2 linked regions of the Rubripirellula tenax genome follow. Each later gene encodes a partner of the first gene's protein in a complex. Links are inferred from orthologs where the notes say so. Each region holds a gene or a part of one and is shown in the gene's direction. Other genes may lie near its edges.

Evidence for each region. Proteins that work in one complex are often made in the same cells at the same time.
Region 2: the proteins of fliG (region 1) and fliM are in contact, whole or in part, in a crystal structure (PDB 4QRM), measured with the Thermotoga maritima proteins. The link is inferred for Rubripirellula tenax from one-to-one orthologs. Residues at the interface, in WP_004082903.1 of Thermotoga maritima: Phe122, Ser125, Glu126, His127, Pro128, Gln129, Thr130, Val133, Glu157, Arg161, Leu164, Leu165, Arg167, Ser169, Glu171, Val172, Glu175, Ile176, Asn179, Lys182; in WP_004081085.1 of Thermotoga maritima: Tyr124, Leu127, Asp128, Ile130, Met131, Gly132, Gly133, Pro134, Glu136, Pro139, Arg141, Thr144, Glu145, Ile146, Glu147, Ser149, Ile150, Lys153.

The regions. Positions count from the first base shown.
Region 1 is NZ_SJPW01000001.1:195,810-200,229, forward strand. The notes cover bases 1,106-3,902. They hold fliG (flagellar motor switch protein FliG), read left to right. Parts: upstream 1,106-1,898; coding sequence 1,899-2,906; downstream 2,907-3,902. Other genes in these bases: Poly51_RS00825 (hypothetical protein), read left to right, coding at 1,106-1,246; Poly51_RS00830 (hypothetical protein), read left to right, coding at 1,246-1,725; xseA (exodeoxyribonuclease VII large subunit), read right to left, coding at 2,899-3,902. Also shown: Poly51_RS00820 (hypothetical protein), read left to right, coding at 1-548; more of Poly51_RS00825, read left to right, coding at 545-1,105; more of xseA, read right to left, coding at 3,903-4,101; Poly51_RS00845 (adenine phosphoribosyltransferase), read left to right, coding at 4,329-4,420. UniProt on the Bacillus subtilis protein: One of the proteins that forms a switch complex that is proposed to be located at the base of the basal body.
Region 2 is NZ_SJPW01000005.1:8,816-13,363, forward strand. The notes cover bases 982-3,906. They hold fliM (flagellar motor switch protein FliM), read left to right. Parts: upstream 982-1,869; coding sequence 1,870-2,943; downstream 2,944-3,906. Other genes in these bases: Poly51_RS18175 (glutamate-5-semialdehyde dehydrogenase), read left to right, coding at 982-1,666; Poly51_RS18185 (HU family DNA-binding protein), read right to left, coding at 3,008-3,331; Poly51_RS18190 (Ig-like domain-containing protein), read right to left, coding at 3,705-3,906. In the rest of the region: more of Poly51_RS18175, read left to right, coding at 389-981; more of Poly51_RS18190, read right to left, coding at 3,907-4,548. UniProt on the Bacillus subtilis protein: One of the proteins that forms a switch complex that is proposed to be located at the base of the basal body.

The DNA.
Region 1 (4,420 bases):
CTGTCATAGCAGCGTTAACCGCAATTTTTGTTTCGGCCGCCGCGGCAACGACGATGCGTCGAACCGCTCAACAGCATCGACATCAAACGATCGCGTCGGAAGCAGTCCCGTTGATGGCGATGCGACAAGCAGTGATGCGATTGCAAACTGAAAATGAACGTCGCAGTGGTTTGTGCCAACAAGTACAGTCCGCAAAGCCGAACGATGACATTTTGCAAACCGTCGCCGCGATCGCCGCTTCGACAGCAGATTTCGACGACACGATTTCAATCGACAGCCTGCACGTTCGCTTGCCCATCGAGTTCGAAACGGACTCGACGCAATCGACCGCACCGAAAATTCCAACATGGGCATCTCCGCATTTGAATGTGCTGGCGAAGGTTGCCGATACGGCAACAGCACTACAATGGCTGGATCGGATGAACGCCCACCCACGGATCTCGTCGGCAACGACGCTAGATGCGTTACCGACGGTTGAAGAGAACCAGTTGTTGCGATTTCCGATCACAATCAAGGCAAACCCCATCGCGTCGGGGACACTGCCATGAACGAACGAATGAAGTCATTGCCGACGATATCATCTTGGCTTTTGAAAGTCACGGGAACACCCGCGCGATGCCATATCGCCGGATCGATCGTGATCGCGATCCTAGTGGTGGCCACAGGATGGGTCTCGACACAGGACCTTCGAGCTTCGGTAACGACTCGCTTTCAAGGCGTCGACGTCAACCTTGATGACGCCCATGCGTTGATTCTTTCCAGCGACGGATGGCGTCAGGGATACGCAAGAATCAGCGAGGCATCTGCGTCGATCGAACAAACGATGACGAACATCGCACAGTGGTTGCCAACCGACATTGATCCCCAGGCAGTCGCAATCCAACTGCGCCGCTTGGCTGCCGAGAACGGCTTGACGATCAATCGGCCAGAGATCGGAACACGGCACGTCGGCACACGTGTTGGCGTCGTCACGGGACGCTGCGAGATCCACGGCAATTGCGACGACGTTTACGCGTTCCTCGCCGGCCTGCCGAATCAGAAGATCGCCATTGCGGTCGGCGAATTGCAACTCAGCCGACCGGCGACAACGAACGAAGGGTCCGATACCGATCCGTGTGTCGCGACAATCGAATTTCGCATTCCGTTTGCGGCCGAAGGCACTGCCGCGGCACAGCTACTGAAGCTACGCATAGCGTCACCGGATGCTGCATCGAATGATGCCAATCGCCAAAGGAACGATGCCTGATGTCTGCAACGCCATCCGAAAAGACGCCATCGTCCAAGCAAACCAAACAAATCGTATTGGTCGCAATCCTATCGATCGGATTGTTGATTGCGATGCTGACTCAGCCGTCGGACGAGTCGTCCGAATTGTCCGAATCATCGGACCTAGCCGCCACGTTAGCGACCGTTGCGACAATCTCGCCGGCGACGGCGACACCGATTTTGCGAACCACGACGGCGATAGCCAACTTTTCGCAGACTCGCACGCTGCCACGCACTGAACTCAACCAGATCCGGAAGACGCCACTTTTTCGATCCGATCTCAAGTCACCGTCAACGATCGCGGCAAGCGAAGCCGTCCGAGCGGTCTACGGCAGTGCATTGGGACACCGAGCATTGGTCGATCGAGAGATTCTGACGGACGGACAATCACTCAGCGACGGCCGGACCATCGTCCGCGTCACCAGTGACGGGATTCAATTGAGCAAAAACGTACCTTAAAGACGACGGGTTTCACACGCCGTTGCATTTTTCGCAATCGATATCACCGGAAACTTCGCTTTGATGCGAAAAGACGGTGCGTCGTTGCGTCGATAACGAAGAAACAATCCCTTTCTCGATCACAGCGATTTGCATTTCGCAAAAACGCTGCACCCCCATCAACGGCCGTCCCTATGAATCCTTTCGACGAAAACGGCTTGCGAAAAGCGGCCATTTTGTTGATGAGTCTGCCGACGAAAGCGGCTGCGCAAATTCTGGGCCAACTGCCGCCACGGTACATCGAAGCGATCAGCATCATGATCGCCCAAACCGAATCGGTGGGTGGCAACGATCAGGAAATGGTGATCGCTGAGTTTCTGACCAGCAAAGCCAGTTCGTTGTATGCCAGCCCAGGCGGACTCGAGCGTGCCAAGGAACTGATTCGCGAAGCTCTCGGCCGAGACGCTAACGAGCTGATCGGAAATCTTCAGCAGACCATCGAAGCGATGCCGTTCGGCTTCATCAAGAAAGTCGACTCACAAACGCTGCTGCAATTTATCGGCGACGAACATCCGCAAACGATCGCACTGCTGCTTAGCCATTGTCCGGGCAACTATGCTGCCGAAGTCTTGGCCGGGCTAGATCCCGAGAAACAACTGGAAGTCATTCGGCGTATCGCCGCGATCGGACGAACCAGCCCCGAGGCGGTTGCCGAATTGGAGTTCGGGCTTGAGATGCGATTGTCCAGCATGGTCAACCAACAACAATCCAACACCGGTGGCGTCGCGAACGTCGCCGAGATTCTGAACGTTTGCGAACGTTCGATCGAGCGCACCATCATGGAATCACTTGGCCGCGAAGACCCCGAGTTGTCGGATGAAATCCGCCGCTTGATGTTCGTGTTCGAAGACATTTGCAAATTGGCCGACCGCGACATTCAAGCATTACTCAAGAACGTCGAAACCGCCCAATGGGCTATGTCGCTTAAAGGCGCAAGCCAGCAATTGCAAGACAAGGTCATGCGAAACATGTCATCGCGTGCGGCCGAAAACCTGCGCGAAGAAATGGAATACCTGGGCAGCGTCCGCGTCAGCGAAGTCGAGGGCGTCCAACAAAAGATCGTGGACATTGTTCGTCATCTCGAAGACAGCGGCGAAATTTCGCGTCCGACTGGCGAAGAGGAAGAAGAGTACGTCAACTGAGCGACTTCACCACCGATTCGATCTCGCCGCGATGAACGCGAGTTCGAATCGTGTCGCCGACGTTCACAACGTCGGTCGATTCGATCGCGTTTCCCACGGCATCAAGCGTCACACTGTATCCCCGCGTCAGCACGCTCAGCGGTGACAACGCCGAAAGCGAAGCTGCTTGCGTTGCCAATTTTGCCGCATCCAGCCGAAGCTTGGTGAACATCGCGCGACGCGCGCGAGCATCCAGTTCGTCCAGATATCGCGATCGCAAATGAACGATCTCGTGCGGTTTGCGAAAACCAGTACGCGAAGCAATTTGATTCAACCGCAATCGGCGGGAATCGATCGATTGACGCATCGATCGATCCAAGCGGCGACTCAATTCAGTCACCGATCGATCAAACATCTTGGCATCGGGCAACACTCGCGTGGCCGCATCCGTTGGCGTCAATGCGCGCACATCCGCCGCCATATCACAAAGCGTGACGTCGATCTCGTGCCCAACGGCCGACACCGTGGGGATCCTCGACGCGGCGACCGCACGGACGACGGGTTCTTCATTGAAACACCACAAGTCTTCGAGGCTGCCGCCGCCTCGCGTCAAAATCAAAGCGTCCAGCGCCGGCGCATAGCGGTGTGCCTGCTTGATCGCAGCCACGATCGACGCCGCCGCGGTCGGCCCTTGAACCACCGCGGGAATGACGACGATCTCGACACCGCGAAAACGGCTCGACGCGGCTTGCAGAAAATCGCGAATCGCGGCGCCACTCTGGCTGGTGATAACACCGATTCGTCGCGGGCATCGCGGAAGCATGCGTTTGCGCTGGGCGGCGAAGATTCCTTCGGCGTCAAGTTTGGCTTGCAGGTCCAGAAACCGTTTCTGAAGAGCCCCCAGCCCTTGAAGTTGGACCTGGCGAATGACCAACTGGTAGGTTCCGCGGGCCGCGTAGACTTCGACATCGCCGAAACAAAAGACCGATTGCCCATCGGCAAGATCGACGTCCAGTCGAGACGCCGTCCCGCGCCAGATCACGCCACGGATGTGCGAAGTCTCGTCCTTGAGCGTGAAGTAGAGGTGTCCGCTGCGCGGCCGGGACAGATCCGAAATTTCACCAGCGACCCATATCGACGGGAAAGTGCCTTCCAATATCGCTTTGATGTGGTGCGTCAGCTCGCTGACGGATACGGCGTGCGTGGAAGCGTTCATGGCATGGGCGGCAATGATGGGGAATGCGAACGACGGGCATCATGCTAACGCCGCTTCGATGGATCGCTAGGCCTTCGATTGCCGGTCGACCCTTTTCGGGCATCCTCACAGGTTGCTTGATCGGGCATCCGCCCGCGCCCCTTTTCGGGCATCCGCCCGGCGCCTACGCTTAGAATGCCTTTTTGATTCCCACTTGCGTCCCGATCACCACACCGGCGAGTCTCCACATGCTCGATTTGTTCGACTTCATCCGCGAAATTCCTGACTACCCGAAACCAGGCATCCTGTTTCGCGACATCACACCCATGCTGGCGAACCC
Region 2 (4,548 bases), on another replicon or contig:
CACGGGATTAACTCCCACAAGGCCCTCAACCTTGCGCGTCTGCCAGTTTCGCCACGGCCGCTTGATTCGTGTCTTTGGTGTCTGCAGATGGGCAAAGTGTCTCAGATTGCACTTTCACGTCAACGCCCTGACGCCCCGGTTTGACCATGATTTTCAACTTTCAGCCTCGATTGCGCCGACTTTGCGGGCCAGCGGCATCGTCGGCGCGGGGGATCGACGTTGACCTTGGGGCCGTCTTTGTCGAGAATCGTAGTGCAGCGCCGCACCCAAAACGTGGGATAGGCTTCCAGCCTGTCGTCTAGCCTGTCATTGAAAACTAGGCGAAAATGACAGGCTGGAAGCCTATCCCACGTTGAATTCCACTAGGTATCTAGGTTCCCTTTCAAACATGTCTTCGCTCGTCACCGAACCTGAACTCGGTACTTATTGTCGCCAAACTGCCGAAGCTGCACGTGCGGCGTCGTACGAGTTGGCATCGCTTGATACGGAAGTTAAGAACCGCTGGCTGCACCAATCTGCGGACGCCCTGGTCGCCCATTCGGACAAGATCATCGCTGCGAACCAACTCGATTTGGCTGCGGCGCCGGAATACGGATTGACAGACGCTGCGATCGATCGACTTCGACTGGACGACCAACGAATTGCCGCGATCGCCGCGGGGCTGCGAGAGATCGCGGCGCTGCCCGATCCGATTGGTGAAGTGATTGACGGATTCACGCGTCCGGGCGGACTGCAAATCTTGAAGCGACGTGTTCCGTTGGGCGTCGTGTTCTTCATCTACGAAAGCCGCCCCAACGTGACTGCTGACGCGGCCGGCATCTGCGTCAAGAGCGGCAATGCGGTGATCCTTCGCGGCGGCAAGGAAGCCATCCACAGCAGTCGCGCCATCGTCGACCAATTGTCGGCCGTCGCGGTCCAAAGCGGAATCCCAAAAGCTGCGGTGCAATTGGTCGCTACCACGGATCGCGCCGCCGTCGGCGAATTCTTGACGATGAGCGACTTGATCGACGTGACGATCCCCCGCGGTGGCGAAGGGCTGATCCGTCGGGTTGCAACAGAAGCGACGATGCCGGTCATCAAACACTTCGACGGCAATTGCCACGTCTATGTGGATACCTCGGCCGACATCGACATGGCCGCGTCCATCATTGAAAACGCGAAGTGCCAGCGTATGGGTGTATGCAACGCGTGCGAGTCGCTGTTGATTCACGAATCGGTCGCGTCGACGGCATTGCCCGCGATTGCCGATCGTTTACGAAAATACAACATCGAAATGCGTGCCGATGCTCGAGCCAAAGAGTGGTTGCCCGATGCGGTCGCAGCGACTGAGGAAGACTGGGGCACCGAATACTTGGGGCCAACGATCAGCATTGCGGTCGTGGACTCGATCAGCCAGGCAATCGAGCACATCAACCGTTACGGATCGCACCATACCGACGCGATCGTCACCAACGACCTGCAGGCTGCGGACACGTTCACGACGCGTGTCGACAGCGCTGCGGTGATGGTCAACGCCAGCACTAGGTTTAACGACGGTGGCGTTTTCGGCTTGGGCGCCGAGATCGGAATATCAACCGATAAATTTCATGCTCGCGGGCCCTGTGGGTTGCGCGAACTTACCAGCTACAAATACATCGTTCGTGGAAACGGACAGATCAGGGAATAGGTGTCTGGAATCATGCGTTTATTGTTCTTACCAGATTGACCTATCAAGGCGCGTGGGTGCGATGTCATCGTTTCGTCCACTTTGGATTGCGTTTGAAATTGGCAACGGGCGGCGATGACCTGCGAATGTTCGTTCTGCAAGAGTGTGTTTTACTTCCATCCTGATCGCCACGACCTGATCTTTCAACCGAAGGGGACACGGACATGTCCGATGAATCACTGAGCCAAAACCAAGTCGAAAGCCTGTTGAAGGCGATGGAAACGGTCGACGGTGCACCACCGAAACCGCAGACTCCTAAATTCAGCGACGAAAAAAGTCCGACGGCGGGTGCGCGAACGACTCCGGCTGCCCCGGCTGCGGCTCCTCGTGTGACTGCGTATGACTTCAAGCGACCCGAACGGGTCGGCAAGGATCAAATGCGAGCCATGCATTCCTTGCACGAATCGCTCGCTCGTAACTTCGGTGCGTCGGTTTCCGGCATGCTGCGAACGATGATCGAAGTCAAGCTGTTGAGCGTGGATCAATTGACGTACAGCGAGTTTGTTTTCAGCTTGGACAACCCTAGCTGCTTCAACGTTCTGGCGCCGTCCCCTTTGAACGGCAATTGGATCTTAGACATCGCGCCGACGCTGTCGTATGCGATCATCGACCGGATGCTTGGTGGTGACCCTGATCCGAACGAGACGATACGTCGGCCGCTGACCGAAATCGAGAATCGACTGATCGGTCGTGTCGTCGAACTGTTCCTGAAACGGCTGCGCGAATCTTGGGAGAACATCGTCGATCTCGAATTGACGATCGAGAAAGTCGAAAGCAACCCGCAGCTGGTTCAAATCGTTCCGCCCAACGAAGTCGTGATCCTGGTCGGATTCGAAGTCTTGTTGGGCAAGAACCGCGGAATGATGAATCTGTGCATCCCTTTCAACACGATCGAGAATTTCAATTCTCGGCTGTCACGCAACGGATGGGTCGGCTACGGAAAAGGGACGCCCACCGAAGAAACGCGTGGAAAAATCTCGACCAGCATGAGCGAGGCGCCGGTGGATATTGTGGTCACGTTGGCGAGATCGAAGATTCGGACCGGAGACCTGCTGGAGCTGGCGGTCGGCGACATCATCACGACAGAAAAAGAAATCAATTCGCCGCTGGAGCTTGCGGTTCAAGATGTCCCGAAATTCAATGCCCGCGTGGGTGCATTCAAGGGCAAGAAAGCGGTTCGCATCGAATCGGTGATGGAGCGTCCAAAGAGAGACGCTCCGCCACCAGAATCGAAGTGATTGGCGACCGCTTAACGTCGCCTATCGCCAATCACGATTGTTCTCAGTCAAACTGATAACGGCTTTACGCCATTTCCTTCAGACCCTTCAAAGGGCGGATCGACAACTTCTTGCTGGCGGGCTTGGGCTTCAACCAGATTTCTTGTCCGTCGGCCGGGTTACGTCCCTTACGCTTTGGCTTTGCTGGAACGTCCTTCAGGACGATCTTGCAGAGGCCAGGGATCGCGAATTGGCCAGGGCCGCCCTTGCCAAGCGACTTGGCGATTTCGGCGGTCAACGCGTCGAAGACGGCCGCTACGTCCTTTTTGGACAGTTCGGTCTCTTCAGCGATGTTAGCAAGGATTTGCGTCTTGGTGGGTGCTTTGGGAGCAACGGCGGCTTTTGCCATGGGGTCGAACCTTGTTTGTAGACGTGAATTGGAATCGATCGGGGCATCCAATAATTCAGCCCGCGATTACTATCGGCAAAGTGTTATGCCGCATTCGGTCTTGTTGCAACCCGGCTTCGACCAAAAAAGCCCACGATTTGCGGGTTTTTCGATCGGACTTGACACGCCGAGAGCCATTTGACCTAGATCTGACATCCTCCAAGAACCCCGTTTTTACGGTTTTCTATGCGTTTTTCGCTTTTAAAAGCGACGTCGTCAGGCCGTAAAACAAGCCCTCGAACGACTTTCGGCACCCCACGAAAAGCTGCATTTGCGATGTGAATCCTCCGTCGTTCGGAGGAGTTTTCGCACGCCATCGGTGACGCGGCGGATGTCAAATGTCGGTGCTCAGAACCTGATCAATGGCTTCGCTAGAGATCGATTCTTCGTCCGCTATTTGCTCGCCAGCAACCGAGATTCGCGTCAGCTCCGGTGCAACGGATTGCATCGCGGAATCGATCGACGAAACGTCCGTGACGTTCGCGTTCTGGGCGATATCCGCTCGATTCGCGTCGGCGGACTCGTCCGCATTGTCGTCCAGCGTCGTTGCCAATGGGGATGTATTCGGAGCGTCGAGCAACGAAGGCACAAAGACATCTGCGACCGTTACGCCGGCGGTTGCAACGGACTCACCTTCGGCTTGCTGTTCACCGAACGTCAACGAGCTTGATGACAGTCCGCTTGAGGACTCCGATGCAAGCGGTTGTGTGCTGGAAATCGTCGACACACTGCCGGTCGATCCGGTTGTCGTTGTGGTGGTCGTGGTTGTCGGAGTGGTCGGCGTGAACGCAACACCGCTCGATTGGACGTTGATTCGGTAGAGCCGCAACCCGTCGACTTCGCCGCGAAATTCGACGTTCCGATTGTTGACGGTTGAAACAGTGGCTTGAACTTCCTCGGTGGTTGCGGCTGTTCCCGTGCCGGTCGGCGCGGTGCCGCGAATCGTCACGTTCGTACCCGCTTCGTCCAACGTCACGACCGGCGATGTGATCGTGTCGGTATTTTGCGAAGGAATGACCAAGGTATGTGATTGTCCCGGGGCAACGGCAACAAGCAAGGACTTGCGAGGCGAAGTGCCCATCCAATCGCGGATCGAAATGTACTGGGCCTTCAACTGGCCGACATCGATTTGAACCGTCGAATCGCCGTCTTCGGCCGCACTGACGACGTCAATCGTA